Regions from separate parts of the Oceanobacillus longus genome, predicted to be linked through region 2. Evidence: riboswitches for the same ligand, from Rfam matches in the RefSeq annotation. Region 2 holds a riboswitch; each other region holds the start of a gene.
The links. A riboswitch is a leader RNA that binds a small molecule or an ion and turns the genes downstream of it on or off. The one in region 2 is predicted to bind thiamine pyrophosphate.
Positions count from the first base shown of each region.

Region 1: it holds a riboswitch for thiamine pyrophosphate, as region 2 does, so the genes downstream of both, thiM (hydroxyethylthiazole kinase) here and thiW (energy coupling factor transporter S component ThiW) in region 2, are expected to answer to the same signal.
Region 3: it holds a riboswitch for thiamine pyrophosphate, as region 2 does, so the genes downstream of both, thiT (energy-coupled thiamine transporter ThiT) here and thiW (energy coupling factor transporter S component ThiW) in region 2, are expected to answer to the same signal.

Region 1 covers NZ_JBHSAO010000004.1:139,020-149,570, reverse strand. The annotation lists gene ACFOUV_RS07340 (hypothetical protein) at 1-278, shown strand, start outside; gene ACFOUV_RS07335 (hypothetical protein) at 322-1,176, shown strand; gene ACFOUV_RS07330 (hypothetical protein) at 1,581-2,063, shown strand; gene ACFOUV_RS07325 (hypothetical protein) at 2,176-2,382, shown strand; gene ACFOUV_RS07320 (hypothetical protein) at 2,438-2,587, shown strand; gene ACFOUV_RS07315 (AbgT family transporter) at 3,339-4,880, shown strand; gene ACFOUV_RS07310 (amidohydrolase) at 4,947-6,113, shown strand; gene tenA (thiaminase II) at 6,355-7,044, opposite strand; gene ACFOUV_RS07300 (Lin0512 family protein) at 7,103-7,462, opposite strand; gene thiM (hydroxyethylthiazole kinase) at 7,524-8,303, opposite strand; TPP riboswitch at 8,389-8,491, opposite strand; gene ACFOUV_RS07290 (NAD(P)H-quinone oxidoreductase) at 8,836-9,822, opposite strand; gene ACFOUV_RS07285 (DMT family transporter) at 10,033-10,371, shown strand; gene ACFOUV_RS07280 (DMT family transporter) at 10,373-10,551, shown strand, end outside.
Region 2 covers NZ_JBHSAO010000010.1:51,208-61,758, forward strand. The annotation lists gene ACFOUV_RS13545 (5'-nucleotidase C-terminal domain-containing protein) at 1-667, opposite strand, end outside; tRNA gene ACFOUV_RS13550 (tRNA-Ala) at 981-1,053, shown strand; TPP riboswitch at 1,537-1,651, shown strand; gene thiW (energy coupling factor transporter S component ThiW) at 1,747-2,235, shown strand; gene thiD (bifunctional hydroxymethylpyrimidine kinase/phosphomethylpyrimidine kinase) at 2,378-3,184, shown strand; gene thiE (thiamine phosphate synthase) at 3,209-3,832, shown strand; gene ACFOUV_RS13570 (MerR family transcriptional regulator) at 4,046-4,813, shown strand; gene ACFOUV_RS13575 (MDR family MFS transporter) at 4,880-6,361, opposite strand; gene ACFOUV_RS13580 (hypothetical protein) at 6,706-7,218, shown strand; gene ACFOUV_RS13585 (hypothetical protein) at 7,295-7,495, shown strand; gene ACFOUV_RS13590 (polyphosphate polymerase domain-containing protein) at 7,721-8,482, shown strand; gene ACFOUV_RS13595 (DUF4956 domain-containing protein) at 8,482-9,150, shown strand; gene ACFOUV_RS13600 (BCCT family transporter) at 9,202-10,551, opposite strand, start outside.
Region 3 covers NZ_JBHSAO010000008.1:29,327-39,877, forward strand. The annotation lists gene ACFOUV_RS10820 (dicarboxylate/amino acid:cation symporter) at 1-375, shown strand, start outside; gene ACFOUV_RS10825 (zinc-binding dehydrogenase) at 440-1,417, opposite strand; gene ACFOUV_RS10830 (ArsA family ATPase) at 1,423-2,355, opposite strand; gene ACFOUV_RS10835 (cory-CC-star protein) at 2,382-2,639, opposite strand; gene ACFOUV_RS10840 (carbon starvation CstA family protein) at 2,713-4,449, opposite strand; gene ACFOUV_RS10845 (hypothetical protein) at 4,654-6,069, opposite strand; gene ACFOUV_RS10850 (general stress protein) at 6,208-6,558, shown strand; gene thiT (energy-coupled thiamine transporter ThiT) at 7,574-8,143, opposite strand; TPP riboswitch at 8,236-8,337, opposite strand; gene ACFOUV_RS10860 (YceI family protein) at 8,601-9,137, shown strand; gene ACFOUV_RS10865 (thiol-disulfide oxidoreductase DCC family protein) at 9,228-9,590, shown strand; gene ACFOUV_RS10870 (VanW family protein) at 9,571-10,440, opposite strand.

The DNA of each region.
Region 1 (10,551 bases), on a different contig from region 2:
ACACCATTAACTTCACACAGGGAAGACGCGGTACGATTGCTTGTGTGGATAATATTGTGGCCACATTACAAGGTGGTACAGCGCAAGCAAGTGGGAATGTACTGGACGGAGACTTTACTGTTGACTTCTCATACACGATCAATCCATTAACTGATATTGCCACTGTTGTAATCACAGCAACTGGCGAGGACGGTACTGTGTTTGAAACAACATTTACTGCTGCTGTTTCTCCGCAAACGTTTATCGGGGATTGTGGCGATACAGTTGGCCCATCCTAGTATTCAGTTTTATTTATTTCATTAAATAGAAAGGAGGATGAACATGGTATTACGAGAAAATTTTATTCAATCTGTAGCAAATATGGAAGATGCATTAACTAATGCGTTAAATGCTGCTTCAGGCAATGCTACGCCGTCTGAACTTGAAAGGCTTTTGAAGTTGATTATTAAAAAGGAGATTGTATTGGAATTTCTATTAGATGAGTTTCCTGATCTTTGTCGTGTTACAACAAGCACGTTTTCCAATACAACACCGATTTTGATCCCTGCGGAGGGCTCGGAGTTCGATGAAGGACCAGCAGCTCCTTATCCTTCATCGGTCAATGTCTCTGGCTTAACAGGCGCAGTCCAAAAAGTAACTGTAACCTTTAATAATTTATCGCACACCTACCCGGCCGATATAAGTGCTCTGCTTGTTGCACCAGATGGTCAGGATACCATTCTCATGTCAACTGCAGGCGGCGGTAACGATATTAATAATGTCACGCTGACTTTTGACGATGATGCACCGACTTTACTTCCAGAATTTGACCAAATTACCTCAGGCACCTATCAACCTACCAACTATGGCGTATTTGACACCTATCCACCTCCAGCACCTACGCCATCAGGAAATACGGAATTGAGTATTTATGATAATACGGCTCCAAACGGAACATGGAACCTATATATTATTGATCAATTTCAAGCCGATGTCGGTGTGATGGCCGGTGGTTGGGAACTGAGTATTACTAGCTGTGAGCCACTTGGCAGTGTTCCAAATGGTGTACCGCAAAGTAACGTAGAAAATGCAGCGCACCAGGTAGAACAAGTTGAATCCAAACCATTGACTGAAGAAGAGCAAAGCCAAAAACAAGAAAAAATAGATTATATTAAAAAGTTGAAAAGTGAACAGTGAATAGGAAAACCAATAAGGGGTTCACTATTCTCACAACAATAGGAGGGTGACTAACCACCTGACCTGTAAAACCACCAGTACCGGTCGGTACATGGTGGTTTTATTTAATTTAAACCAATGCATTGTCTGATATCAATTAAATAGATTCTTTAGCCCTTGGGTTAACCAGTATTGGCCACATTAGGGTTTTATGCAAGATGGGGAATTTGGCAATTCGCCAATAACCCTTTCTTGAATTTTCCCATTTCCACGTTTTTCTATCCTAACTCTGTATTACATCAAGTTCTGATGCTTTGTCTGGACAAAAACCAAAAATTATATTTGTCCATAGGTAGTATGCTTATACAGGTCATTTCAACCAGGCATAAGATGAACTATATGTCACATGAAAGGGGGAAATGAACATGGTCATATACAAAAACAATAGAAAATGCAACTGTGGTAGACACCATCATTCCAAGCATACGTTTTCAGATCATCATCAACATCCGGAACATAAGCATTCGGATCATAAATACGTGGATGGCTGGTATTCAGATCATAAACATTCCTGCGAAGACAGACATGAAAAAGAACATCACAAAAAAGAAAAACCTAAAAAGACTTGCCAGGAAAGTCTTAACGAGTTTATAGCATCGGCTGCTGAGATTGAAAATGCATTGGCAAATGCAATAAATGCAGAGGTTAGTTTGATGAAAAGGCTTTCTTTATCACCGAAAGAAGCCATGAAATTTACGGAGAAACTGGAAAATTTGATTAAGTTGGCAATTAAAAAAGAGATTATACTGGAATTTTTGTTGGAAGAAACGATTGAGGCTTGTAAAGAACATGTTGAATGTAAGAAGTGCTCATCTCATCATTGCAAATGCGACAAAAAAACTTGCTAATAGTCCTTTTAATTAATGAGCCTCTTTTAAGATAAAGTAGGATATGCGCTTATACTGAGACTAAACAAGTAACATACAGTGTACTATCACAACGAAAGGGTGACATACAAAAATGCCACAAGATAATTTTTTGCATGCTGTAGCAAACATGGAGCAGGCTTTAGCGAATGCACTGGATAGTGTTTCCAGTTCAGCTTCGACTACCCCAGATGATTTTTCTCGAATACTAAAACTTATTATTAAAAAGGAAATCGTTCTTGAATTTTTATTGGAAGAATTTCCATTCCCGCAACCACCGGGATCAACACCACCAAGCTGATTGTGAAGAATGCTCTGTATTTTACAACCGTGGATTAATAGACGGAGTTTTATCTGTGCCAGGTGGGAATGACGTAGAGGGTAGGGCTGATCCATTGCGTATAAGCCTCTGTCCATTTAATAATACAGTATCGATGAATTCATTGAAACGTTCGATGAAGACTGCAATCCTGCGACAGACAATGACGATGGCCGTGGAACAATAGATGGAACAGAATACAGCTTCATATTAGATATTGATACAGATGCTGTTACTGGAGAACAAATAGTAACGTTTGTATTTACTAAAGAATAGTTTGCTGCCGGTGTTTTCGTAAATGATTTATCACTTGTACTAGAAAAATTGCGCGAACAGATCCACTTGTTGGAAAGATAATTCGTCTAAAAAAGGGAGGGACTTCTGATAGGAAAATCCTTTTTATGTGTGTGAATTGTATGCGATTTTCAGGGTCAGACCCACCATTTTAAAGCGTAAGTGAAAACATTCTAAGTTTAACCTAGTTAATTGTTTGAACTTATTTTAATGGTGCAAAAGTTGAGTAATAATTAACATGCAAAGGAAAACAAACTTCCTGATTGGTTGTCTTTGTATGCATAAGGGAAATTATGAGCATATCTCGAATTTCAAATCTTTGGATGAGTAATATCGTTCAAGGGTTTGGGGTTCGAGACTTTTTTGGTTGGAACCTGCTTGAAAGTTTATACTAAAAGTGATGGTAGACAAGAGAGACGATTGGTTTAAATAGAAGTTTTTTGAAAAATAATGTAATCGTAATCATGCAAACGGTGTCTGTATTTTAATCTTGAAGTATAGCATAATAATGAAAAAACAGGATTGACTTTAAAAGGATATACTTTTAAAATTGGATAATAATTTAGCGGTTTAACCAATTAAAGCAAGCAATTAAAGCTGAATGTATATTAAATACCAACGTAATTTTGAAATAGAACAACTAGATGGGTGGAGGATTGATTTTGGAAAAGAAAAAGAAGACGAGTTTTGTAGATGAATTTTTAAATAAAGTTGAACTTATAGGAAATAAATTACCGGATCCAATCGTAATTTTTATAAATTTAATGGGTATTATTCTTGTAGCATCCTTTATCGCATCCTTATTTAATTTGAAAGCGACTAATCCCGGAACAGGTGAAGTGGTTGAGGCTGTGAACCTAATTTCCGGTGAGGGCTTAATTCTTATTTTAACGGAGAGCATTAATAATTTTAGTGCATTCCCACCATTAGGCATGGTACTTGTCGTGATGCTAGGTATTGGAATTGCAGAGAAAACAGGTTATTTTGAGACTGTGATGAAACGAGTTATTGAAGTAGCACCACGTAAACTGATCATTCCAACGATGATTTTAGTTGCTATTATTGGAAATGTTGCTGGTGATGCAGCACCTGTCGTTCTGCCGCCGCTTGCTGCTATGGTTATGATGCGGCTTGGTTACCATCCTTTTTCAGGACTTGTGATGGCATATGCTGCATCACTTGGGGCCTTTTCAGCTAACTTCATCGTCGGGATGACAGATGCTTTAGCACTGGCTTTTACGGAACCTGCTGCACAACTTATTGATGAGAGTTATACGGGAAATATTGCGATGAACTATTACTTTATTGCTGCTTCGGCAGTATTGTTATTAATCGTAACCTACTTCGTTACAACAAAATTGACGATACCACGGTTAGGTGCGTATCATGGCGAGCAGATTTCTGAAGAAGATCTAGGTGCAGATGAGAAAAGTGCATTACGCTGGGCCAATAGTTCGTTAGTAATAACGGCTGTAATTTTTATGGCACTTGTCATTCCTGAAAATGGTATTCTTAGAAATCAGGAGACAGGCTCGATTATGAATGATTCACCGTTCATGAATTCGGTTGTTTTCATTATTACGATTTTGTTCTTTGTTCCAGGTTTAGTATATGGGTTGAAGATGAAAACAATTAAGAATTCGAGGGACTTTGGGAATGTGTTAAGTGAATCGATGGCAACAATGGGAAGCTACATTGTTCTCGTGTTTTTTGCAGCTCAGATGCTTGCATACTTTTCATGGAGTAATTTAGGTCCGATTTTAGCGATAAAAGGTGCAGATTTTCTTCAGCAGATGAATTTCACTGGAATACCGTTAATTTTAAGCTTCGTCATTATTGCTGGATTTATCAACTTACTTATTGGTAGTGCCTCTGCAAAATGGGCAATCCTTGCACCTGTATTCGTTCCGCTATTTATGCTTTTAGGCTATGATCCGGCTTTTACACAAATGATTTTCCGGATAGGGGATTCGATTACGAACCCAATTACACCAATGCTTCCATATTTGCCACTATTATTGGCATTTGCGAAAAAGTATGATAAGAATGTTGGCTTAGGTACGCTGCTTTCTAATTTACTACCGTACTCCATCGCTTTTTTCATTGTATGGTCCTTATTTTTGGTTCTTTGGTATTTATTAGGCATCCCAGTCGGTCCAGGCGGTCCTATCTTTTTACAACAGTAACCCAACCCGAATGACGGCTCCCTAGCCGCCAACAATAAGAAATAAATTTTAAATGAGGAGATACGAATGGATATGTTTAAACAAATCGAACAAGTATTACCAGCTGTTATTCAGTGGAGGAGAACGATGCACCAGCATCCAGAGCTTTCTTTTGAGGAGTACTGGACAAGTCAATATATTGAAGATGAACTTCGACAAATGGACAATATCGAATTATCTCGTCCTACGAAAACGAGTGTACTAGGCATTATTAAAGGAAAAAAACCTGGAAAGAAAATTGGGCTGCGAGCGGATATTGATGCATTACCCATTCAAGAAGAACGGGATGACCTTGATTTCGCCTCAACAAAAGAGGGTGTCATGCATGCTTGTGGGCATGATGGACATGCCGCAATGCTTCTTGGAGCGGCACGTGTTTTGTCGCAAAACGTAGACGCAATAAGTGGTGAAATTTATTTGATTTTCCAACATGCGGAGGAAGCACCTCCAGGCGGTGCACAGGAAATGGTTGCGACTGGGCTGTTCAACGACCTTGATTTCGTCTATGGGCAGCATTTATTCACACCGATTCCTATTGGTAAAATTGGAATTACCAAGGGGCCTATCACCTCAAATTCAGATACATTTGATCTCCTCATTAAAGGGAGAGGTGGACATGCATCCCAGCCTGAAGATTCGGTTGACCCGGTTATAATGAGTACGCAGATTATCAATCAATTTCAAACGATTGTATCACGAATGACCTCTCCACTCGATTCTGTCGTTATTTCAACCACACAGTTTCACGCTGGCAGTGCCACGAATATCATCCCAGATACCGCTGCATTACAGGGAAGTGTACGGACGGTCCAACAAGAAACGCGTGAATTGGTAAAAGAAAAAATGGAAAAGGCAGTTGCATCCATATGTGATTTATATGGTGCTGATTACGAGTTTAACTTCCAGTATGGCTATGATGCGGTTGTCAATGATGAGGAGAAAACCGATGCCGTTATCGATATTGCAACCAAGTTATTTGGTGATCGTGTATTCAATTATCCATTAACTATGGGTGGGGAGGATTTCGGTGCATTCTCCAAGATAATACCAGGAACATTCATATTTATTGGAGCAAGAAATGAGGAAAAGTCCTATGATTATCCCCATCACCATCCTAAATTTGCCATCGATGAAGATAGTTTAATCGACGGTGTCAGCATGATGGTTCATGTTGCATTAGAAATGGGGAAATAAAATAGTCAATTCAGAGCTCAGTTCCCTACCCGCTATCAATTTTTCTTTTAACGTCATGGTTTCTTATTAATTAGATAAAAATAGAGATAGGCTTTAATTATTGAAGCCCGTCTCTATTTTTTTATAATATTCGTGTGGATACAGCTAAGGAAATCGCGAATATACGCCTGAAATTCGTGGAATTCCAGTCTGCTCGGCATCTTATTCCAGAAATAATTGATTAATCTAGTCTAGTCTTGCTCTACACAGACGTCTCCAACTTATCCTTTTCCGATAACCATGTTTCAAATGTATACGACATTTCCCAGAATGCAAGTTCATATTCTTTGGCAATGATGAATTGATCTTTAATCTTTTTCTTTTCTGCTTCGCTTGCTTGGTCAGCTAATTCATCCATGAGGTTAATCATTTCCTGTGTTGATTCCTGGAACCAGCTACTAGCATACATGTTCAGCCAATTTTGATAGATTTCTTCGGCCGGTTTTGCATCCTTATATTGCAAGCCGATATCCGCATACAACCAGTAACATGGCAGTATAGCAGCTACAATTTGGGCCAGGCTACCGGATAATGACGCTCGGTACAAATGGGATGTATAGGCATATGCAGTCGGCGCTGGTTTAAAATTTTCTATTTCTTCATTCGTAATATTTAAAATTTCAGCATGTTCCTTGTGTACAGTCAGCTCCGCTTCAGTTGTTTTTTTTGCCTTTTCAGCAAGTCTTGCAGAAACACGAAAGTCATCCGCATGGGCAGCTGCGAAGGCATGGACTTTGCCGTAATGTTTCAAATAATAGATGTCTTGCATAATATAGTTTTTGAACGTTTCCAGCGGTAAATCTCCCTTGACAATCCCTTGTACAAACGGATGATTCAGGCTTAATTCCCAACTTTGCTTTGTTGCTTCTCTCAACGACTCTGAAAAACGCATAAAAAATTCCTCCTCTATTTTTTTCCTAATGATGAATTAGAAAATGGACATTTATTTTTTAATAGCCTACTTCTACTACAGCGTTAACGATGTACATCAAATCGTTTTTATCCTGCTGTTCTTCAAGAAAAATTCCGCTTGTTGTTGCCATGCCGCCGTCCATTACTTCAATGGTGACCGTACCATAGGGAATTAACTTTTTTATTCTATTCTGATCTAATTTTTCCAAATCCTGCGGCAAGCCTAGTTTGACATTTACGATCATCTTATTTAAGTCACCATCCGGCAAAATTTTTCTCATGCCTGGCATGGAATTGGAATGGATTGCATTCAGCACTGCCCGTTCAGCCGCAATATTTACATCCTGTCCGTGCACATCCAACCCTGTTCCTGTTTCAATAAATATGAGATTTTCCATTTTCTTTTCCTTCTTCCTTTATTAAAATAGCTTCAGGAAGGCTCCTTTGATTACGGATGTCCTAACGTTCCTGAATCTGTTTATATCTTTTTACTTTTTCATCCGTTAAGAAATAAAGCTCGTCAAGTAGTGCCAGAATAAATGTTCCAGGCCCCATTGCTTTTTTCATCGCTAATTCCGCTGCAATGCCATAACTTGCCACTGCATATACACCTGCCTGGAATTTGTCATCAGCTACACTTACAAAAGGTCCAATAATTGATGAAAGCAGGCATCCGCTGGCAGTAATGTTTTGTAACATTTCATGGCCATTTTTGCATAAAGCAGTTCGCATGCCATCGGTAATTACGTCTGTTTCGCCGGTTGAAATCACAACTGTATCATATTTTTTTGCCACAGCTTTTGCTATTTCTGGGTCATTTTTTTCAATCATGGAATCTGGTCCCTTTGCTTTTTCCAAAGCGCCTGCCAACACAGCAATTTCTCCGGCATTAGCACGAATTGCTGCAAGCTTTACAGTTGCAAGTATGTCATTAATTATTTCAGTCCGAAAAACTGTCCCACCAACTGCAATGGGGTCAAGAATAACTGGAACCCCTTTCTCATTTGCTGCCTTTCCAGCCTTTAACATTGCCTCGCCACGGTCCTCCGTTAATGTTCCAAGGTTCAACACGACTGCGTCGGCCATCGCTCCATAGTCCTGTGCTTCTCTCGGAGTATGTGACATAGCAGGGGATGCGCCAATTGCGATTAGACCGTTTGCGGCAAAATTACTCGCAACTTCATTCGTAATATTAAAAATAAATGGCTTGTCTTCTCTGATTTTTGCAATAAAATTCATCTGGACATCTCCTCTCTGATAAGTTGAAGAATTAAAAAAACCACCCCAAATGGAGTGGTTGTATATACAAATTCAGTATATGTATACGCCGCCAACTCCACTTCCCTACGCTGGTATTAACCAGTTCAGGTTCAAAGGGATCAAGAAATGAATCTTGTCTCAGCCAAACGGCACCCCTAGTGGATATTTTTAATTATTCTAACTAGAGCTTACTCCATTCTATTATAAAAGTAAAATGATATATGGCAGATGGAAGCACGGGGACGGTTCTCCTGCTTCCTTTTTGATAGTAGGAAGCAAAAGAACCGTCCCCATGCTTCTTATTGGGAGCGATAAAGTAGGACAGATGCCGATTGTATAGGCTCTGAAGATGAAAGCACGTCCACTTCATACTCTCCCAGAACAGCGATTCGCGGATAAAGTTAAATAAATCGCGGTATAAACGCCATATGCGCTGATAAATGTAGACATTCGCGGAATTCCAGTGAAGCAAGTGGAACACACAAGAAAACACACTGAAGAGCAGTGTGTTTTAGCTTGTTGGATCAACTTTTAAAATTATTTTTCCAATGTTTTTATTTTGTTCCATGTGTAAGTGTGCCTGTTGAATATTCTCAAAATCAAATACATGGTCAATTATTGGCTTAAGCTGCTTAGTTTCAAAAAGTTTTAAAGCGCTGGAGGCAAAATCAGCTGTCAGTTCTGCCTTGTACGGATCACTTCTTGGCGTGAGTAATGTGCCTGTCAGCTGAATCCTTTTCGACATCAGTTCTAACAAATTTACTTCTTCTATTTTCGCACCGCCTAGTACGCCAATTAATACCCAGCGTCCGTCTACTTTGATACTGGAGATATTTCCTTTCCAGTAAGATGCACCGATAAAGTCCAAAATCAGATCAACACCTTGCTGATTTGTCGCTTGCAATACTTCCTCAGCAAAATCTTGTTCCTTATAATTGATACAATGATCTGCGCCCAATGAACGGGCAAAATCCAGCTTCTCCTTTGACCCAGCAGTAGTGATGATTTTCGCTTCACAAAGTTGTTTTGCTAGTTGGATTGCTGCTGTTCCGACTCCGCTCCCACCGGCATGAATAAGTACTGTTTCGCCCTCTTTTAACCGTCCTAACCAAAATAACGTTTGATAAGCAGTTAAAAATACTTCTGGAATCGCTGCTGCCTCTTTAAACGATAAGCCTTCCGGAATGACCATCGCCCGCTCAGCAGGCATGACCGCATATTCTGCATAACCCCCGCCATTCACAAGTCCCATTACTCTTGTTCCGACTTCTATTTCTGTTCCCGGACCCGCTTGTTCAACAATGCCGGCAACTTCAATACCCAAATTTGGATTCTTCAAATAACCAGAACGACCTTCGCGATTGACGATGTCCGATCGGTTAACAGCAGCCGACTTTACTTTTATTAACAATTCACCTTCGTGCAGTTCCGGTTTAGGCTGTTCTGTTATTTGTAATTGCTCCGCACCACCTGGTTGTTTTACAGTGATAGCTTTCATATATAGTTTCTCCTCTCCTAAAGTATTCATCCTTCTTCGAGTAAGTGCTATTAAACTACAGGACATGAATTTCCCTTTATTTTAACCTTATCAGAAAAAGATTAAATAAACATAAGAAACGTCTTTATGTAAACCAAAGGCTAGGCGCCCATATGTGCTAAAATAGGGGAGTAACGTAAGATGTTTTCGATCAAAAAGGAGGAATTGCAATTGGCTTGGCTTTATGTTCTTTTTGCTGCAATTGTCGAAGTGTTTTGGGTCATCGGTCTGAAATATTCCGATTCACTAATAGAGTGGATCTGCACAATTATAGTCATTATTCTCAGTTTTTATTTTGTAATTAAAGCATGTGAAAAACTACCAGCCGGTACCGTTTATGCCGTTTTTACAGGATCAGGGGCAGCAGCAATTGTGTTGATCGATTTCATTTTGTTTGGAGCAGAATTTTCGGTGGCAAAGGTTTTCTTTATCGGTTTAATTATAGTGGGTGTTATTGGAATTAAAATGACCACACCAAATGATAAACCTGCAGAACAGGGAGGAGATTAAAATGGCTTGGATTTTCCTTGTTATAGCGAGTTTCGGTGAAATATTTGGAGTTATGAGCATCAATCTTTATCTTCGTAAAAAGTCAATTGGCTGGCTGCTCATGATTATCTTAACGTTTGGCAGCGGATTTGTTTTTCTTTCCCTTGCGATGAGAGATATTCCGCTAGGAACTGCCTATGC
Region 2 (10,551 bases):
AGTTACGAGCTTCTTCAATGGAATATTCATCTCCTGGTTCACCAGGCTCACCAGGTTCCTCTGGTGGATCTGTTGGTTCCACGCCATCCATTGTATGACTGCCAAGGTATGCAAATGTATCACTAGCATAATCCATCCACTGTCCTTCATCATACGTTTCAGTTGGTACTGTGACTGATGAATTTCTTATCAGAGTCACATTTTTAGCATAATCATTATCTTCACCAATGGTACCTAGTATATCCGTAGGTTCTCCATTATTTGTTAAAGCAAGTGCATCATCACCATTAAAATTTATGACGGAGCCATTTACGATATCTGCTTGATCAAGAATTTTCTGGGTAGCACTTGTATGGGCAAGAGTCAGAACATCACCATGTGCAAGTGTACCGGAAAGTTCCATTGTCTCGTTTGCAGTAGACGCACCATTGCTATATAACTCTAATCCATAGTCTGATAAATCCACCTCACTACCCGTACCATTATAAATTTCTATTGCCTTGTTATAAGAACTACCTTCAATATACTCCGAAATAAATAAATCCTCTGCTGTCGCTTCATTACTTTCAGCAGCTGCAGACATAGAAAATACAGGTGTGAAATTCATAAATGCCAGCGCTAAAATAAGAAACATACTAACGGTCTTTTTAAAAGTTATACTCTTCATTGATACCCTCCATTTTTAGAATATTTGTTCCAGATGCGAGATTTTAAGACAAAATCCGCACCTGTCCTTCTTAAATATTGCATAAAAGTAAGAGGGTTACTATGAAATATTCGTAAACATTTGTAAATATATTGTAAATTCAGACCATTAGTACTATGTATTTATAAAAAGGGTTAATAAGTCCTTAGTTATTTTTTTGGTTTCAGTTCCATCGAAAGAGAAAAACAAAATGAGAGAACCAGAAAGGAGACATTACTTTAAAATTTTTCTTGAAAAATTGATAAAAAGTGGCTATAATCATAATTATGTGTACGGGGCATTAGCTCAGCTGGGAGAGTGCTTGCATGGCATGCAAGAGGTCAGGGGTTCGAGCCCCCTATGCTCCATCCTAAAATTAAAAAGGTTAGATAGGACTTGTAAAAACATCCTATCTAACCTTTTTAAGTATAATAAAAACATTTTTACTGAGAAGTTATGACTGCGTGGCAGAAACTTGATTAAGAAATGGGGCTGAACACACGATTTGAAGAATAACCTAGTGGTCGCTTTTATTTTACCTTTTTGATAATATTTGCATGTGTGTCCAGTTGATTCTGTGTATGTTTAAAGTTACTTCGTGTTTCAACAATAAAATCATCTAGTTTTAATTCGAAGCGATTTTGATTTTTTCCATCTTGGCTTGATTGATTGCCAATATATTATACCAGAAAACATTTCAAATTGTAGACTATATTTAGTCACTCTTATATTCTATATCGTATCATTCGCCTTCCACTCCACCTGGTAGAGTTATACCATGTTTTAAAGTTAATAATGACAAAAGTTAAATAATTTGGTAAGCTTAGAGTTGTATACACAATTATATAGCATGAAACTACTAGGGGTGCCCAAATAATATGTGGGCTGAGAGGAAAGCATACACTTTCCGACTCTTATGGACCTGATCTGGTTAATACTAGCGGAGGGAAGTAGTCGGACGTTTGTTATATCGTCTAATCTATTTTCAGCCTACCAAGCCAGGTCCATAAAGGATCTGGCTTTTTTGTTTAGTTTTTTACGAAAAATGGAGGGGGAATAATATGAGTCGAACGCTTTTGTTAACAACAATGGCAGTTTTTGTAGCAATTGGAACGATAGGTGCTCAGTTATTGTGGTTTCCAACAGGAATCGCACGCGCATATCCTGTTCAGCATGCAGTCAATGTCATGGCAGCTATCATGCTTGGACCAGGTCCTGCAGTTGCCATCGCATTTATGATTGGTTTACTTCGGAATATGCTTGGTTTAGGTACTTTATTGGCCTTTCCTGGAGGCATGGTTGGAGCATTTCTAGCTGGTTATATTTATAAAAAAGTTGGTAAAAAGGGATGGGCAGTAATTGGAGAAACGATCGGTTCAGGAGTAATCGGATCTCTTTTCGCGGTACCTTTTGCCCGCATTCTAATGGGTACCTCCGTTGGTGCATTTGCCTTTTTACCAGGATTTCTTGTCAGCAGCATTACCGGTGCTTTCATTGGCTGGTTTATCGTATCAAGGGTTAAAACCAAAAATTTAGCACGTATTAATTAGGAGGCTATATGATGACTTTTACTGATGTTTTAAGAAAAGGTGCTTCAGATGTAGAACGAAAAAGCTGTAAACTTGAACTAAGATTTTGGGAAATGGCATTTATATGTGAGGAGTTGCCATCAAAAAAGGTGGTGTCATCTCGATGAAACAAATACCTTGTTCCCTTACCATTGCTGGGACAGATCCTAGTGGTGGGGCAGGAATTCACGCTGACTTAAAAACTTTCCAGGAATTAAAAAGCTATGGTATGTCTGTTATAACTTCCGTAGTTGCCCAGAATACTACTGGTGTCCAGGACATCCATCATGTGCCACTTAATATGATTGAACAGCAACTGGATTCCGTTATAACGGATATGCCTGTTCATGCATTTAAGACTGGTATGATTGCCAATAAAGATATGATGAAAATGGTGGTTAGTAAGATTTCAAAGTTAAACGCTCCATATGTTATGGATCCTGTTATGGTTGCAACAAGTGGAGATCCATTAATTGAAGAGGAAGCACGTGATTTTCTAAGAAGAGAGCTTTTGCCATTAACTACTTTAGTAACACCGAATATCCCGGAAGCTGAATATTTGACCGGTAAAAATATTGAAACGGTTGACGATATGAAACAAGCTGCAGAGCATATTGTTGAGAACTTTGGTGCCGGAGCTGCACTTGTGAAAGGTGGCCATCTGAAAGGTGAAGCCATTGATTTCCTATATGATGGTTCAAGTCTTCATACCTTTTCCGCTAAACGAATTAATACTAAAAATACACACGGAACAGGTTGTACATATTCTGCAGCTATTACAGCCTATTTGAGTCAAGGTTTACCGTTAAATGAAGCCGTTAAAAAAGCGAAACATTTCGTTACGAAGGCAATTCAATATTCCTTTTCACTTGGATCTGGAAGCGGCCCAACAAACCACTGGGCAACACGAGGTGCACCTTCACTCGATTAAAATTTTCTAAAAGGGAGATAATGAATGTCACACTATATAAAACAAAGCTTGCGTAAATATTTTATTATGGGCAGCCAAAACTGTTCCCATGATCCTACAGAGATTTTAGAATCAGCAGCTGAAGCTGGAATTACAGCATTTCAATTTCGCGAAAAGGGACCCAAATCACTTACTGGCAATGCAAAGTTAGAATTAGGAAAGCAATTAAGAGATATATGCCGAAAACATCATATTCCGTTTATCGTTAATGATGATATTGATTTGGTAACCCCTCTAGATGCAGACGGAATTCATGTTGGACAAGAAGATCAATCAGTAGAAGAATTACGTAAAATGTTTCCTACTAAGATAATTGGGCTTTCTGTATCAAATTCCTACGAAGTTGAAAATAGTCCTCTACAGGTAGTTGACTACGTCGGTGCAGGGCCAATTTTTGCTACAAACACAAAATCGGATGCTAAAGCACCTGTTGGGGTTGAATGGATTACAACATTAAGAAAGCAGTTTCCAGACCAACCTATTGTCGGGATTGGGGGCATCAATACTGAAAATGCATTGTCTGTAATTGAAGCAGGTGCAGATGGTGTTTCCTTTATAACAGCAATTACAACTGCTAACGATATTAATCTTGCCGTACAACGTTTATAAACATTAACTTCTTTCTTTATGATTATAATCGAAATGAAAGTTCAATAGGGGGTGGAAATAACTTTATTTCTTTCACCCCCTTTTTGATTATTTATTTCGATTATAGTTGTGTAAGGAAGAATTTTTTTGATTTCACCACAAATGAATTCATATTTCCTATTGACCTTTACGCAACGTAAGGGTTTATGATAACAAATGTCAGGAGGGGCACATATGGAATACACGGTAAATAAATTAGCTAAAATTTCAGGCGTGAGCGGCCGCACACTCAGGTATTACGACCAAATCGGACTACTTAAGCCAGCAAGGATAAATTCTTCGGGTTATCGTATTTACGGACAGAAAGAAGTTGACCTGCTTCAACAAATCTTATTCTACCGTGAATTAGAAGTAAGTTTGGAAGAAATTGCTGACATTTTGAATGAGCCAACCTATGACCAAACTAAAGCACTCAAAAATCATTATAAAAAGCTGATGCAAAAACGCGCCCACCTTGACAAACTAATAGCAACGGTCGAAAGGACGATTGCAAGTAAAAAAGGAGGAACACCCATGCAGGATAAAGATAAATTTGCAGGTTTCAAAGATAATTTGATCGATGAAAATGAACAAAAATACGGAGAAGAAATTCGTAAAGCGTATGGCGATGAGACGGTTAATACCAGTAATGCAAAGTTAAGAGGTTTATCTGAAGAAGATTTCAAAGCGATGAATGACTTAGGGGAAGAAATAATGCTACTGCTTGAAAAGGCATATAAAACGGGAAATCCAGCCTCGGACTTGGCACAAGAGGTTGCTGCAAAACATAAACAGTGGCTCATGTATTCTTGGCCTAATTATTCAAAAGAAGCACATGCAAGTCTCGCAGAAATGTATGTTTCCGATGAACGTTTCACTGCTTACTATGACAAGGCTATCAAGGGTGGCACAGAATTCTTACAAGATGCGTTATTAATATATTTAGATAGGAAGCAAATATAAAGCAGGAAAAAAGAACCCCCTTTCAGGTCAAACATCTAAAAGGGGTTCATTTTGCATTCTACTTTTTTATTCTTTCTTTAACAGTTCCTCTGCTTCAATCGGTGCAGCACGATAAACAAAGAAAGCCATAATTACAGCAACAATTGACATCGCAAAAGCAATAAAGTAAACCAGCTCAACACCTGCCACCATTCCTTCATTTACTACCATCATGTCTGTTGGATCAGTTGAATTTTGCAAGAAATTACTTTGCCTTGCATTCATGATACTAATAAAGACCGAAACACCTATTGCCCCTGCAACTGGCTGTAATGTCGTCATAACTGCCGTTCCATGTGGATAAAGTTCTTTTGGAAGCTGATTTAATCCATTTGTCTCCGCAGGCATCATCGTTGCAGAAACAGAGATCATTAATAATATATACCCAACAATAATTACCCATAGCGGTGTATTTAAGTCTAACCTACTTAGCATAAACATAGTTGCACATAATACAAGGGTTGCAGGTACCATTAATACACGAGGTCCGAACTTATCAAATAGGCTCCCCATTATCGGTGACAAGGCACCATTTAAAATACTACCCGGTAATAGGACTAAGCCTGCTGTAGCAGCCGTTAAAGCTAAAGGTCCTTGCATATAAATCGGTAAAATAATCTCCGAAGCAAACATCGCCATAATGATAATCAAAAACAGGATCACCCCATGCGTATACATTGGGTATCGAAATACCCTTAAATCAATAAGGGGTTCTTTAAGCTTCAACTGCCTTAATGCAAAGAACAGCACAGCAATAAATCCTACCAAAATAACGGAATAAACTTTAGGATCCAAGAACCCTGCTTCACTTTCTCCTGCCGAACTAAAGCCATATACAATGGCACCAAACCCGATTGTTGATAAAATAAGCGAAAGGACATCTATTTTTGGCTTCGTAACTTCAGAAACATTGACTAAATAGTTATAAGCAAATGCGATGGAAAATAATGCAAATGGGATAACAATTATAAATAAATATCGCCATCCTAAATATTCAACAATGACTCCAGATAAAGTTGGCCCAATCGCCGGAGCAAACATAATGACGAGTCCAATTATCCCCATGATTTTCCCACGTCTGTGTGGTGGATATATTAATAAAAATACATTAAACAAAATTGGCATTAAAAGCCCTGTACCAATCGCCTGTATCAACCTACCTGTTAATAAAATAGGGAAAGTTGGTGCAAGTGCACATATCGTAGTTCCAATGGTAAAAATGACCATTGTACTCAAAAATAGCTGTCGTGTTGTGAACCATTGTAGTATAAGAGCTGAAGCAGGAATAACAATTCCCATCACTAACATAAATCCTGTAGCCATCCATTGTACAGTGGTAAGCGATACATTAAACTCATGCATGAGCGTAGTTAGAGCAATATTTAGTAAAGTTTCATTTAAAATGGCAAAAAAAGCACCAATTATAAGAGAGAGCATAATTGGCATTACTTTTACACTTGGATCATCAATCAGATATTCATACTTTTTTTGGTGATTATTATCATCCATACAAAAAACCCCTTTCTCTATACCGATAAAAAAATAATTATACCAACATCTCATAAAAGGCAAAGAGTTAATTGTATAGATCCTATATTATAATGTTGTTAGTTCTTCCATAAACATTTGTTCGTAAAATGCAAGATTATCTTACCACGCAATAGGACTCCTTACAAGATTATTTTCTCAAACATTTTGTTCGTCCATTACTCAGAATTCAAATTAAGATCATCTGTTTATATATCTTCTTCGTTGTTTTTTGCCCATTCTGCCAAAATTAATCCCCAACTGGACTATTCCCCCATATATTAAAGAGAACGAATTTCATAAGTGTATAGGGGAGGAAGTAATAGATGAGTTATAATCAACCACCATATGATGATGAGGAAAGACAATTTAATCTTCCAGGTTATTTACTAGGTCAATTTTTCGGTTCGGGAGGAACAGGAGGACCTGGCGGATTTCCTGGGGGACCCGGCGGATTCCCAGGCGGTCCTGGTGGGCCTGGGGGACCCGGCGGATTCCCAGGCGGTCCTGGTGGATTTCCCGGAGGACCTGGTGGATTCCCAGGCGGTCCTGGTGGGCCTGGGGGACCTCCAGGGAGCGGCCAACAAACTGGGGCACCAACAACTCCGCCACCAAGCTTCACACCAACACAGTCACAGTTTCAAACGTATGCCGTTGACCCTGGTGGAATACGTGGGTGTTTATTCAGATTTACGTATATTTGGTTAAGAAGGGATGCCTTCTGGTTTTATCCAACATTTGTTGGCAGAAATTCCATTGCCGGTTTTAGATGGACCGGATTCAGATGGGTATATTTTGGCATTGATTTAGACAGAATCGAATCCTTCCAATGCTTTTAGTGACAAGTGACATACTAATATAATCATACAATCAGCTCTTCATTTTTTTCATATGATAAAGTGAGGAGGGATGATAATGTATCAATTGGCATTAATTTTCTTGGCGGCGATTCTAGCTGGTTTCGCTCTAATTGCGGTTGCTACGAATGCTGCAGTAACATTTCTATCAGCGACTATTATTAGTGTACTTGTTTTCGTAGGAGCAATTGCTATTATTGTGTTCGCATTGGCATTAATCTATCTTGCGTTAAAAGCGCTATTCAATAAGCTCTTTTAATAGATGATCAGTAATAAATGGCAACTGATTATTATTACAAGAAGATAAGCTAATTTCAACTTATCCACTAAGGAAAAACGCAGGGCGCAGAGCTTTGCGTTTTTTTGACTTCCCTTCTTTACAATACATTAATATTTCCACATCACTTTATCAGTAAACTCTAATCTTCTTCACAGTAGGATTTTATGTTAAGCGTCTACTATTGTCGTTAGGAGGATGATTCGTATGGCCATAGAGATTTTTAGAAGAAAAGAACAAAAATATCTAATTACAAAAGAGCAGTATAAAAATTTAATTAACTTAATTTCACCTTATATGCGTCCCGACAAGTTCGGTCAAAACGGAAAGTATACCGTTACAAGCTTATATTTTGAAAGTAATGACCACAAAATTTATTTTGAAACGAAGAACAAATTGAAGTATCGCCAAAAGTTGCGTTTGCGAGTTTACAATGACACGGATATTACAGGAACAGCATTTTTTGAAATTAAACAGAAGCACAAAAAAGTTGTAAATAAACGAAGAATGCTCCTTTCACTGCAAGAAGCCTATCGCTACATCGAAATGAAGGAGGATTGCCTTGATAATTACGAAACATCAAATAAACAGGTACTCCGCGAGATTGATTATTTTCGGAATCTATATCAATTAAAACCAGAAATGATTGTCAGTTACGGGCGACATGCACTTCATGGTATAACTGATGCGGATTTACGAATTACATTTGACTTTAATCTTAGATGTAGGAATAATGACCTTTCACTGGAAAATGGAACATATGGAAGTCATTTTATTGATCAAAATCTAATAGTTTTAGAAGTAAAAGTAAACGACAGTGTACCACTTTGGTTAACACGCATCTTACAGGAACTAGACTGCGAACAAAGAAGTGCTTCCAAGTTCTGCACTAGTCTGGAAGTATTAAAAGATCATACAATTACAAATAATTCTGTTAAAGAAAACGTACTCATAGGAGGAAATATATAATGAATGACTTATTTCAAATTAATGGCAATGAATCTACTATATTTATGAGTTTGCTGGCAATGGCTGTAGCGACCGTTCTAAGTATTATTATTACAAAAATTTACCAAATTACCTTTACAGGAGAAAGGTATTCGCAAAATTTTGTTCATACGATTATTATTATGAGTGTCGTTGTATCCGTTGTTATGAATGTGGTCAGCGGAAATGCTGGAGTGGCGTTTGGATTATTTGCTGTCTTTTCCTTAATACGATTTAGGAGCGCAGTAACAGATGCAAAGGATATTGCTTACATCTTTTTCGGACTTTCCGTTGGGATGACAAGTGGTCTTTACCAATTTGATTTAGCAATTATCCTTACCATTTTTGCAAGTATACTATTTTACATCCTGTATAAACTTGATTATGGAAAAGGCAAAGATACCCAAATTCTAAAAGTTACAGTACCAGAAAATCTGAATCATGAAAACCTGCTGGAAGATGTTTTTAGCCAGTTTACCTTACATCATTCTCTTCGACAGGTGGAAACTACCAATCTAGGAACGATGATCATGTACACATATGCAATACGAAGCAAAAGTGAGACGAAAGATAAAGATTTACTCGACCGTATTCGTGAAAAAAACGCGAACTTAAAAGTCTCTCTCACATATTTAGAAAATCAACAATAAGAAAAAAGCCATACAACTTTGCAGATGAAAGTTGGATGGCTTGTATATGAATTAATATTTCTTATCTACTTTCTTTTTCATTTCACGTTGCCATACGAGTCCTTGTTCCAAAGCCATTTTCTTTGCTATTCTTGGTGCATTCCACAGAGGTGGCAGCAATAGTAATGACACTGGAACTGCAGTTATAACAATGGAGTTTTGTATGGATGCAATGCTGTTTTCTCCAATTGTTAGAATTACCATCGTTGTTGAACCAAAAATTAATGCCCAGATTACACGAAGCCAGCGTTTTGGATGATCATTCCCTGTGATAGTAGCAGCAACCGTATACGACATTGTATCCGTAGTTGTAGCTACAAACACAATAGAGACTAGAAGAAACCCTAAGCCCATTAATGTCCCCATTGGAAGTTGATCCGTAATCGCCATCACTGCAGCAGGCATACCGCCTTCATTCAATGCATTCGATATAGATCCAGGATTCTCATTTTCAAAAAATACCCCTGTACCACCAACAATGGAGAACCAAAAGTTATTTACAATCGGCGCCACAATCGATACCGCAAGAATTAATTCACGAATCGTACGCCCACGGGAAATTCTGCTAATAAATACAATCAACATCGGGGCATAACCGATAAACCAACCCCAGAAAAAGATTGTCCAGAATGAAAGCCAGCCCTCATCTCCACGATACATGCTCATCGTAAAGAAATTTTGCAGATGAAAACCTGTACCACCGACAAATGCATCCATGATAAACGTCGTAGGTCCAACTACAAGAACTATTAGTGCTAATAAAATCGTGAATTTAACATTCCAATTACTCAAATGGTAAATTCCTCGATCAACTCCTGTAGCAGCTGATATCGCAGCAATTAGAACAAGTACCATTACTACAATAATACTTACTGTTAAAGTGTTTGGTACATCAAATAAATGATTTAAACCATATGATATTTGTAATCCCAAAAAACCAAGCGGTCCTAATGTACCAGCAACCGTTGCTATAATGGAAAAAATATCAGCAGATGAACCGAGTAAACTATTATGATATATTTTTTCACCAAAAATCGGGTATAATAATCCCCTTGGTTTTAAGGGTAAGCCCTTATTGTAATGGACATACATCATAACAATTACCGCGAGAGTTCCCAAAATCGCCCAAGCTGTAAAACCCCAATGCATAAAAGATTGGGCAAAAGCAGCACTCGTATTATTAAATTGCCCACCGCCAAATAACGGCGGTGTATCTACATAATGATACATCGGTTCAGCAGCAGCCCAGAATACACCACCACTCGCAAGTAAGGTAACCAAAATCATAGAAACCCAACCAAAATAACTATATTTAGGTTTATCCTGCTTCCCCAACTTGACCTTTCCATATTTCGAAATAGC
Region 3 (10,551 bases), on a different contig from region 2:
GAAACCGTGTTACCACTTGGAGCAACGATTCATATGGATGGTTCCTGCCTCTCTGCAATGTTGAAAATTGCTTTTGTATTCGGGGTATTCAATATGGATTTCAGTGGAATCGACACATTTTTAACAGCTATCGTTGTATGTTTATTGTCTGGAATCGTAATGAGTGGTGTTCCTGGTGGAGGCTTTATTGGTGAATTGATGATTGTTACATTATATGGTTTACCAATTGAAGCATTGCCGATTATCTCTGCGATTGGGGTTGTCGTAGACCCACCTGCAACAATGGTTAACGCAACAGGTGATACGGTATCCAGTATGCTTGTTACCAGGCAGGTTGAAGGTAAAGATTGGATGAAAACAACTGAAGTTAACTAACTGGTAACGTAAGGTCTAGATTTTGGTAATAGCAAGAGCCAGCAGATATCTGCTGGCTCTTCCCTTATATTCGAAGTGCAACCTTCCCAAATTGCGCTCCTTCTTTTAAATAATCCATCGCCGCTTGTGTATCATCAAGTGAAAAGATCTTGTCGACAACCGGCTTCATATTGAAATTAACAACATGATCCAAAGCAGCCTGTAGTTCCTGTCTGCTCCCCATTGTACTACCAATCAATTGATACTGCCCATAGAAAAAGCGACGTAAATCGAAGTCTACGTGATCATCTGTAGTGGCGCCAAAGATGACGATACGTCCACCTTTCTTTAATACATCCAAGGATCGATTGAATGTCGCCTCTCCAACACTATCAATTACAAGATCCACTGTTTCATTCGCTAATGCTTCTTCCCAGTTACTATTCGTATCAAGAACTACATCCGCTCCTAGTTCTCTCGCCTTATTTCGTTTATCTTCACTGCGAGAAGTAACGATAACCCGGGCCCCTACATTTTTAGCAAAAGAAATTAAATACGATGCAACTCCACTTCCAGCCCCAGGTATAAATATAGTCTCTCCCCTTTTAATTTGACCTTTCGTAAAAAGAGCACGATAACCGGTTAATGCTGCAAGAGCAAATACACCAGCTTCATCCCAGGTAAAGTTTTCCGGTTTTCTCTCCACTTGTTCCTCAGACAAAGCTATTTTTTCAGCAAAGGTACCATTTCCTGGCATTCCTAATATATCAAAACCTTTTGGAGGAGCATCACTATTTTCGTACCAGCGAAGCGCAGGATTAATAATTACCTCGTCACCTACGTTAAATCGGGTAGCACCTTGCCCAACGGATTCAATAACGCCTGCTCCGTCTGAACCTAGAATTAGTGCTTCTTTATCATTACCTCTTCGATTTGGAATAGACAAGTCCCTTCTATTCAGTCCTGCAGCACGTATCGCCACAACAACCTCCTGTTTCCCTGCAGATGGCTCGTCCATTTCTTTTACTTCTAATTTACCATTTTCCAGTACAAATGCTTTCATTTTCTTCATCCTTTCGTGTAATACTTACTCATATATTCCAATTCCTGTTTACTAGTAATATCCCCAGAAAATAGAGGCACATAAATTAGCTCTTGCTCCCTAAATGTTTCTTCAATCATTACGACATATCTTTTTTCATGGACCTTTCTCTTTTCGAAGAATTCTCCAACCGCATCTTCTGGCAATAGTTTATTTACAATTAAAGTTTTAACATGTAAATGATATTTATCAAGTAATTCAATTGCTTTTTTTGTTTCTAATATCGGCAGCCTCTCTGGATTCAATACGAAAATAAAACCTGTTTGATGATGATCAAGAAGTACTTCTCTAGCCCTGGAGAACTTTTCCTGTCTTTCTTTTAAAACATCATAAATAGGATCTTCTATCGGTTCACCGTCATTTAATAATTGCGTGTAATTTTCATTGGTTTTCTGCCTCTTCTGCAAAAGCCCCTCTATCCAGATACCCATTAATTCAGGAAGCGTCAAGAGTCTAATCGTATGACCTGTTGGAGCAGTATCAAATATAAGTCTATCAAAATTACTTCGCTCTTCCAAAATAATAGCTATTAATTTATCAAATAAAGCAGCCTCATCTGCACCGGGTGATGCTTTTGCAGTATCCAACTGGCGATGTACTTCCTCCATCATACTAGAATGTACAATTCCCTTGATATTTTCTTTTACACCATTAATATATTTTTCCGTTTCCGTATCAGGGTCGATTTCAAGAGCGAACAGATTATCGGCTACTTGCTTCGTCTTTCCACCAATATTTTGATCAAATATATCTCCAATATTATGTGCCGGATCTGTTGAGATTAATAATGTCTTAAGGCCATTCTGGGCAGATTTCCAAGCTATTGCTGCAGCAGTAGTAGACTTACCCACGCCTCCCTTACCACCTATAAAAAGAATCTTTTTATCTATATCTTGCATTATTTTTAATTCCTTTCCAGATTCACTTAACAGCAGCGAATCCCTGTCATTGGGGACTTTTCCATTCCCATACGTAAATGCCAATCGTGGAAGTTTTCTATCATATATGGATATAATTCAAGTGTATAATAATATACTGGATTTGGAATACCAATCATTTCGGAATAGAGTAACAAAAGGAAGAAATCATCTTCATCCCTCAGTTCTCTAGCTACTTCCTGACGATGCGGCATACTTAATACTTCCTCATAAAATGCGATTAGCTGCTTTAGTCTAGCCAACATATTTTCTCTCACCTTCTCTATCAGACTATGTAGAGAAGGGGCCATCAACTACATGACCCCTCCCATTTCCTATTTATTTATCTTTATCAAGTGGGTCTTCATACTTCTTTGTTAGCGCCGAGAACGCTGTTAGACTAATCCAAATTGCAAATACGAATATGATTGCTCCGAGAACGAATAATAGTGTACTGGAGTTATTCCCAAACCACGACCATTCGAATATGACCTGCTGGAACATTGCATACATAGTCATAAACATTAGGAAGATCATCGGGATTAACGCAACTGCATAATTTCTTCCTAATCGTTTAAGCCAAATTGCAATTAACATTAAACTGATTCCTGCAAGTAACTGATTCGCAGTACCAAAGAGTGGCCAAATTAAGTATCCACCAGAGCCAAAGCCATTTGGCCCTTCCGGTATTAATACAAGTGCCGCACTAGAAACAACTGCAATCGTTGTTGCTACATGTGTTTTAGTAAGCGCAGGCACTTTGTATTCCACTCCTAGTTCAGCAATAATATAGCGCATTAAACGAACAGATGTATCAAGTGTCGTAGCCGCAAAGCTAACAACAATAATTGAAACGATTGTTGTAGCTATGTCTGGCGGAATAGCAATTCCTTCTGCCAACTTTGCTGCGCCTTCTACAAAAGTGCCAAGCCCAACAGCATTTGCTTGTGTGAAGCTTGAGTATGTTGCCATAAATGCATCTGTGTTGGCAAAAAACGTTGCTACAGCAATTATAGATACCAAAGCTAAGATACCTTCACCAACAGCTCCAAAATATCCAACAAATCTGGCATCCGTTTCTTTATCCAACTGTTTGGAAGTTGTACCTGATGATACTAATCCGTGGAATCCAGAAATCGCACCACAGGCAATGGTTATAAATAAAAGTGGGAGCCAATTCCGATCTGGGTTTTCATTTACTAATGGAGCTGTCATTTCAGGATTCAAAAAAATTAAACCTAAATATAAAATCGCAAGTCCTACGACAAGCTGATGGGAGTTAATGAAATCCCTTGGTTGAAGCAGCTTCCATACCGGCAGTGTTGATGCTATATATACATAGACCATTAAAATTACAATCCAAATTAAAAATGCAGTGGATACCGCACCTAACCCAAATAGACCTGCAGCCTCCTCACCGCCCATATACTGCACCAAATTAATTTGTAAAAACTCAAACCTACTCGCAAAGATTGCAGTAATATACATGATTGCCAAGGCAATCAAAGAAGGAATGAGCATCTTCGTATTACGTTTATAGGCAGCATATCCAATCCAGATTGCCAATGGAATCTGAATAAATACTGGAATGACACTTGCTGGATAATTAATGAATAAATTAGAAATAACCCATGCAAAAACAGCATTTACCATTAGTACTAATATTAAAATAATAAATAAAAACAATACTTTTGCTCGATTTCCAATTAATTTATCAGCTATTGTACCAACCGACTGCCCTTTATTCCTAACAGACAATGCAAGTGTTCCAAAGTCATGAACACCAGCAGCGAAGACTGTTCCTAATATTACCCAAAGAAAAGCTGGCAGCCATCCCCAATACACAGCTATAGCAGGTCCAAGTATCGGCGCTGCTCCTGCAACTGAAGTAAAATGATGTCCCCATAATACAAATTTGTTCGTTGGCACAAAATCGACACCATCTTTGTACTTATGAGCGGGTGTTACATAATTTGGATCAAGTCGAAAGATTTTTTCTGCTACAAATTTTGAATAATAGCGATAACCTAATGCAAAAACGACCATTCCAATCAGCGCTACCAAAATACCACTCATTTTTACTACCCCCTCTTATTTAATGGAATTATAATTTCTCTTACAAGCTATGTGAAAACGCTTTAATTTAGTACAATTACATTTTATCTATTGTTTATAAAAAAGTAAAACATTAAGAATTTTGGAATAACAATTAATTCATTAAGTATAAAAAAAAGAAAAGACAAGTCTTTTCTTTTTTTACATTTAATCTATTTTTTTAGTTTAGAGAAAAAATACAGCAATAAGCGTTGCAATAATTAAACCTGATATTACTGGAAGAAAATTCTTTCTTACTAAATCCATAACCGATACACCACAGAAACCTGCTATTGCAATCAAGGATGACCAGGCAACTATGGTACCTCCACCTGTCCAGATAGCCCCCATTTGACCAATTGCAGCAAGGGTTGCAGCATCAATAGATGTTGTTTCCAATGAAGCAGCAAGTGCGCCGGTAAGTGGTAATCCGGAAAAACCAGAGCCATCAAGCCCCGTAATAATACCAATAATTAGTACACTTAAAGCTGCAAGCAATGCACTTTGTGGCAAGTAGTCCTGCGTGGATGCAACGAGATCAAATAATAATGCAGGTCCCTCTTCTACCCCTAAAATAATTCCAGAGAAATCAGGACTCCCTAAAAAGAAGAAGCCAGCAATTGGAATTACAGGTCCCATTGCTTTAAATGCAAATACAAATCCATCTGTTATGTGATTCGTAACATAATCCAGAGCATGATGTTTACCAAAAGCGATGGTGGAAAGTAATAATAAGATAACTGCAACACCACCGACAAATGCTGCTCCATCTCCTCCAACCAGACCACTGTCTCCAGAAAAGAGTTTACTGTACATCATAAAAATCACGACACCAAGTAAGGAGATAGGGACAGCAATTGCAAAGACTTTGCTCCAAGTATTAAGATGAGCCGTTCGTACTTTATTTTTTGAACCTTCAGCAGTTTGGAGCTTTTGTAGTTCGATTTCATTTAGAGGATCATTTATTGAACGAATCGATTTCCGATAGAATAGATAGGCTAAAAGAATAGCCACCCCTCCGGCAATCAAGGATAGTACCAATGCTTTATCAGCAACAGAACCAACATCGATGCCAGCCGATGCAGCAGACAAGCTCGGGGCAACCTGAACAATATAATCTGATGACAGCGCCATTCCTTGTCCGGCTATTGCAATCGCAACTGCTGCGGTCATTGCTGGTAATCCTGCTCTTACTGCTGCAGGTACAAGCAATGCACAAATCAATGGAACTGCTGGTGTCGGCCAGAAAAACAAGGAAATAACATACGTTACAGTGATTAGGACAAAAAAGGACACATGCCCATTTACCATCATCTTTTGAATAGGTTGAATCATTCTGACATCTGCCCCTAAATCACGTAGCGAATGCAAGAGGGCCAGCATAAACGTGATGATTAAAAAGATACTGAATAATTCTTGAGCAGCAACTAAATTCGCATTAAATATTGCGGTAAAACCATCAATAATATTTCCTTTATATACAAAAGCGATTACGAATGTGCCAAGTAACGTTGGTAAAACAACTCCTTTGCGGAAGACCATTGTAACAATAATAATTAAAGTAAATAATCCATACAACAGATGGGGTATTGTTAAATCCATTCATCCTCTTCCTTTCTTCGATTGTGCTATAGCCTATGCATAATCGAAGAGAAACGCTACCAGATTCCAAATCACTATGATGTTTATTTCTATAATGAGCGGGAATAAAACAAGTAACAACAAAGGAGGAATTATTTTATGAAACCTTTTATTAGAGAATATATAAATGAAGAACAATTAAAAACGGATGTAAACAAACTACAAGCTCGCGGAGTAAAGAAGGGTGATATCTATCTACTCACACACGATGATGAGAGAACTGGCCGTTTAGCCGACGGATCAGAAACTAATACGATCGGTATGAAAGAAATGGATTTTAGTAGTGCTGTAGGAAATATGTTTAACAGCCAAGGGGACGAATTACGTACAAAACTAGAAGAAATGGGCTTCTCCAAAGCAGAGGCAGAGAATTACGAAGAGGACTTGGACGACGGAAAGATTCTGCTAATGGTTACTAATCATGACAACGTAGAAAACTTCATATTATAATGCCACAGGGATAACCTAATCAACAAGGTTGTCCCTTTCTCATGTATTCAAAAATAAGATACTCAACTTTCGCACCATTAAAATAAGTTCGAGCATTTAACTGGTTTAAATTTAGAATGTTTCTAATAATCCCCTTGCTAAACTTGATTAAAACAAGGCTGTTTTTCGTACTGTTTATAGCCTTTTAATCATCGCAGAGTTGAGATAAAATGCGAAGTAGGACAAGTAACTTCGGCGACCGCTCTGGTAAATATACTTCGCTTTCCGTGGGCGGCTGGTGAGCCCTCCTCGTGCTTCGCACTGCGGGGTCTCACCGATGCCTTTCCTCCCACAGGAGTCTTCGTATATTTACCAGAGCTAGTTTTAAGCTTGCAATTGATTAACACCTTAGTGATTGATATAAAAACCGGATCACACAGATTCAACAGTCCGGGTGAGCGGAGGGCGGTGACTCCTGCGGGAACAGCACGTGTCCGAAGACCCCGCAAAGTGGGTTTCTCGAGGAGGCTGAGGCCGTGCCCGCGGAAAGCATCCGTCCAGAGCGATCCCGGACGGCGGGAAAAGCACTTACTTATAGAAATCAAATCAACCAGCAGTTACTTCGTAGTTTATATAAAATCCGACGATAAAAGAGGGAAATTAACGAAAAGATCCTTGAATATAGATGTATCCAGACTGCACAGCGCAAACAGTTAATCCAAAGTCAACTTAAACAGTGTAGCTCCAGTCCTCCTAATTCTATCAAGGCTTATTTATCCATTTCATTCTGCGAAAGTTGAATAAGATAGAAAACAAGAATTGAAAGACTATTTCTTTTCTTTCCTATTCATACAGTCATTACATATTAACTTCCCATTTTCTTGAATACCATTAAAAAAACCACTCTCACAATATATATTTTTCTTACATGATGTACACGTCCCTATTAATTCACGCATATGATCAACCTCCAATAAATATAAGGTAACCTCATTGATTATGAGGTTACCTTATTGTGAGCGAATATACAATACTTCTAAGCTACGTTCAATAATGTTCTAGGTTGTTTATGGAACAAGAAGAACACAATAACCGTACATAAAATGAAGGATGGAACCATGTAAGAACCATTATAAATTAATGAATATAACCATGCAGGTTGTCCTTCAATTGCGGAGCCGAAGAATACGAGCCCTGCTACATAGTGAGCAATAAATCGTAATGTAGACCCCAATAATACCCCTAGCGTGATATAAGTAAGATATTTCTTTGTTTCACCTGACTTTACTGCCTGTTGAATTCGATTGGCAAAAATACCGGCAAAGCCTATGACTGTAAAGGCTAGCGCGTAATCAATAAATCCTTGTAATGGTGTTAAAATATATGCTGTTCCGGTTGCAACTTGTAATACTCCCCACAAAAACCCAGAAAGCAGACCACCTTTTAACCCCCAACGAAATGCAACTATAAATACAGGAATCATTGCAAAAGAAATCGACCCACCCTGAGCCCATATTTTAAATGATAATGGTAAGATATCCAAAAGTAATGCCAATGCAGTAAAAATGGATACTTCAACTAAGAATAAAATTCGTTTTGACCTCAACTGTATTACCTCCCTTTTAAATTTCCACGCAAAAAAGCAATGCCGAGGGGAAGCTTCCTGATGGGGGAATCCGCTCACATTGCTTTTTAATCCATCAAAAAAACCACCAATCCCTACGCTAGTACTAACTAACAGGTTCAAAGGGTCTGAACAAAATGTTCACTCTCAGCCAAATGGCTCCCCCTGTAGGCTTTTATTCTATATGCTTCATTTGTTATGTGTATTGTACCTTATTATCAAGAAAATAACAATCTCTTGTAATCCATAAAACGATAAAAATTATGTTTCAAATCGAAGAGTAAGGGAACATTAAAGTATTCCTACCTTTTATTAAATTAATTTAAACTTAATTCATTTATTTTTAATTAAAAACACTTGACTTTAAACACATATCAATTTATACTAGGTAACAGAAAGTAACTATCGGGTTACAGAAAATTATTTGGAGGGATTTATAATGACAAAAACAGTTTGGACAGTTGACCAAGTCCACAGTGAAGTTGGTTTCTCAGTAAAACACATGATGATTTCAAAAGCTAAAGGCACATTCGATTCATTTGATGCTGTAATTGAAGCAGACGTAGAAAATTTAACAGATTCTAAAGTAGAAGTAACTGTAGATACTGCAAGCGTGAATACACGTAATGAAGATCGCGATAATCATTTACGCTCAGGAGATTTCTTTGATTCAGAAAACTACCCTAAAATGACTTTCGTTGCTACAGATATCAAGAAAAAATCATCTCATGATTATGAAGTAAGTGGTGATTTAACAATTAAAGGGACTACTAAACCTGTTACGCTTGATGTTACATTTGAAGGTCAAAGCAAAGACCCAATGGGCGGAGCTACAGTAGCTGGTTTTAGTGGCAAAACATCCATTAACCGTAAAGATTTCGGCCTTACTTGGAACGCAGCAGTTGAAACTGGTGGCGTACTTGTTGGTGAAGATGTTAAAATCAACTTTGAGCTTGAGCTTCATAAACAAGCATAATAACCGACCATATTTAAAAGCTGTATTTCCTTTGTGAAATACAGCTTTTTGTATAGAATTGACTTATATTATTATTGGAGGTAATTCAATATGATTGTCTATTATGATAGTTACTGCAAAATCTGTACAAATTCTTCAACCATTTGGAAAAGGCTCGATTGGAGAAATAAGCTTACATTCGATTCATTTCGGAATATGAAAGATTATCCACTTGAAATGGAAAAGAGTCTTCATGTTAAATATAATAATCGATGGTACAAAGGGTATTCAGCAATAATTCAAATAGCTAAAATGCTCCCACTCTTATGGGTTCTCGTGCCATTCATGTATATTTTCAAGTTCATTGGACTCGGAAACATTATTTATAAACTGGTTTCTAATAATAGAAGACTTGTCCCTGTTAATCAGTGTGCAGACGGAGATTCGTGTCAAATCAATCCTCACTCCCGTTAAAGTACTCCACAGTATCTGAGGAGTGTACGGTGACATTCATTTGGCCATTCTCTGATTTGGCACGAATTAAAATCGGCTCGTTATACAGGTTCTTAAAAACAAAATCAGGGCCCCACCAGCTTACGGTTGCGTCCCTTCCTGGTGGAACATAGGGAACTCGTCTGCTATGGGCATATCTTTCCACTATTTGAACACCTTTTAGATCTACTGCATTATAAAGCGTGGAAGAAACCTGACAAATACCACCACCAATATCCTCGGAGAGTTCTCCCTTTACAATGACTGGCGCTTGTTTATACCCTCTTTCTGTTGTTCTTTCACCTACTACACCATTAAAGGAAAATGTTTCCCCCGGAAATACAACCGTGTTATTGATAGCTTCTGCAGCTAAAGCTATATTGTGAGATCTTTCTGAATTGCTTTGTTTATAGAAGGTGACATATCTCCCAAGCTCTTTCATACTAACTTCCCTTAAGAGTCCCTGATCTACTTTTGGATAAACAGAAGTTTTCGGAACTTTTAGTTTTCCTTTTTTATCACTATAATATAATTTTCTGAATAAACGATTGAATTCTCTCCTATCTAAAGTAACCCCCAATTTTTCCTTTATTATTGTACCGTCTTTATTAAATTGCGCATCCTGAGCTTCTTTATAGATGACTTCGTCCAGGCTGTCCATTAAATTTATTAGTTTATATTCATCAATTAAAGCGTGATCAATCAAATCTAATCCGTATTGTTGAATTTCTACGGTATCTAATGTGATTTCATTATTATTAATAATAACATTAGCATCTTCGGCATTCACCGAAAGGCTTGCTACCAGTAGAACTGACAAAAAAGTAAACACGCTCACACCTCCTATGGATAGTATGAAGCAAACCTGATAATTCCATTCTGGGGTAGAAAGAATTCGTTAATTCTACCCTAAAATAATAAACACCATCCAAAATGGATGGTG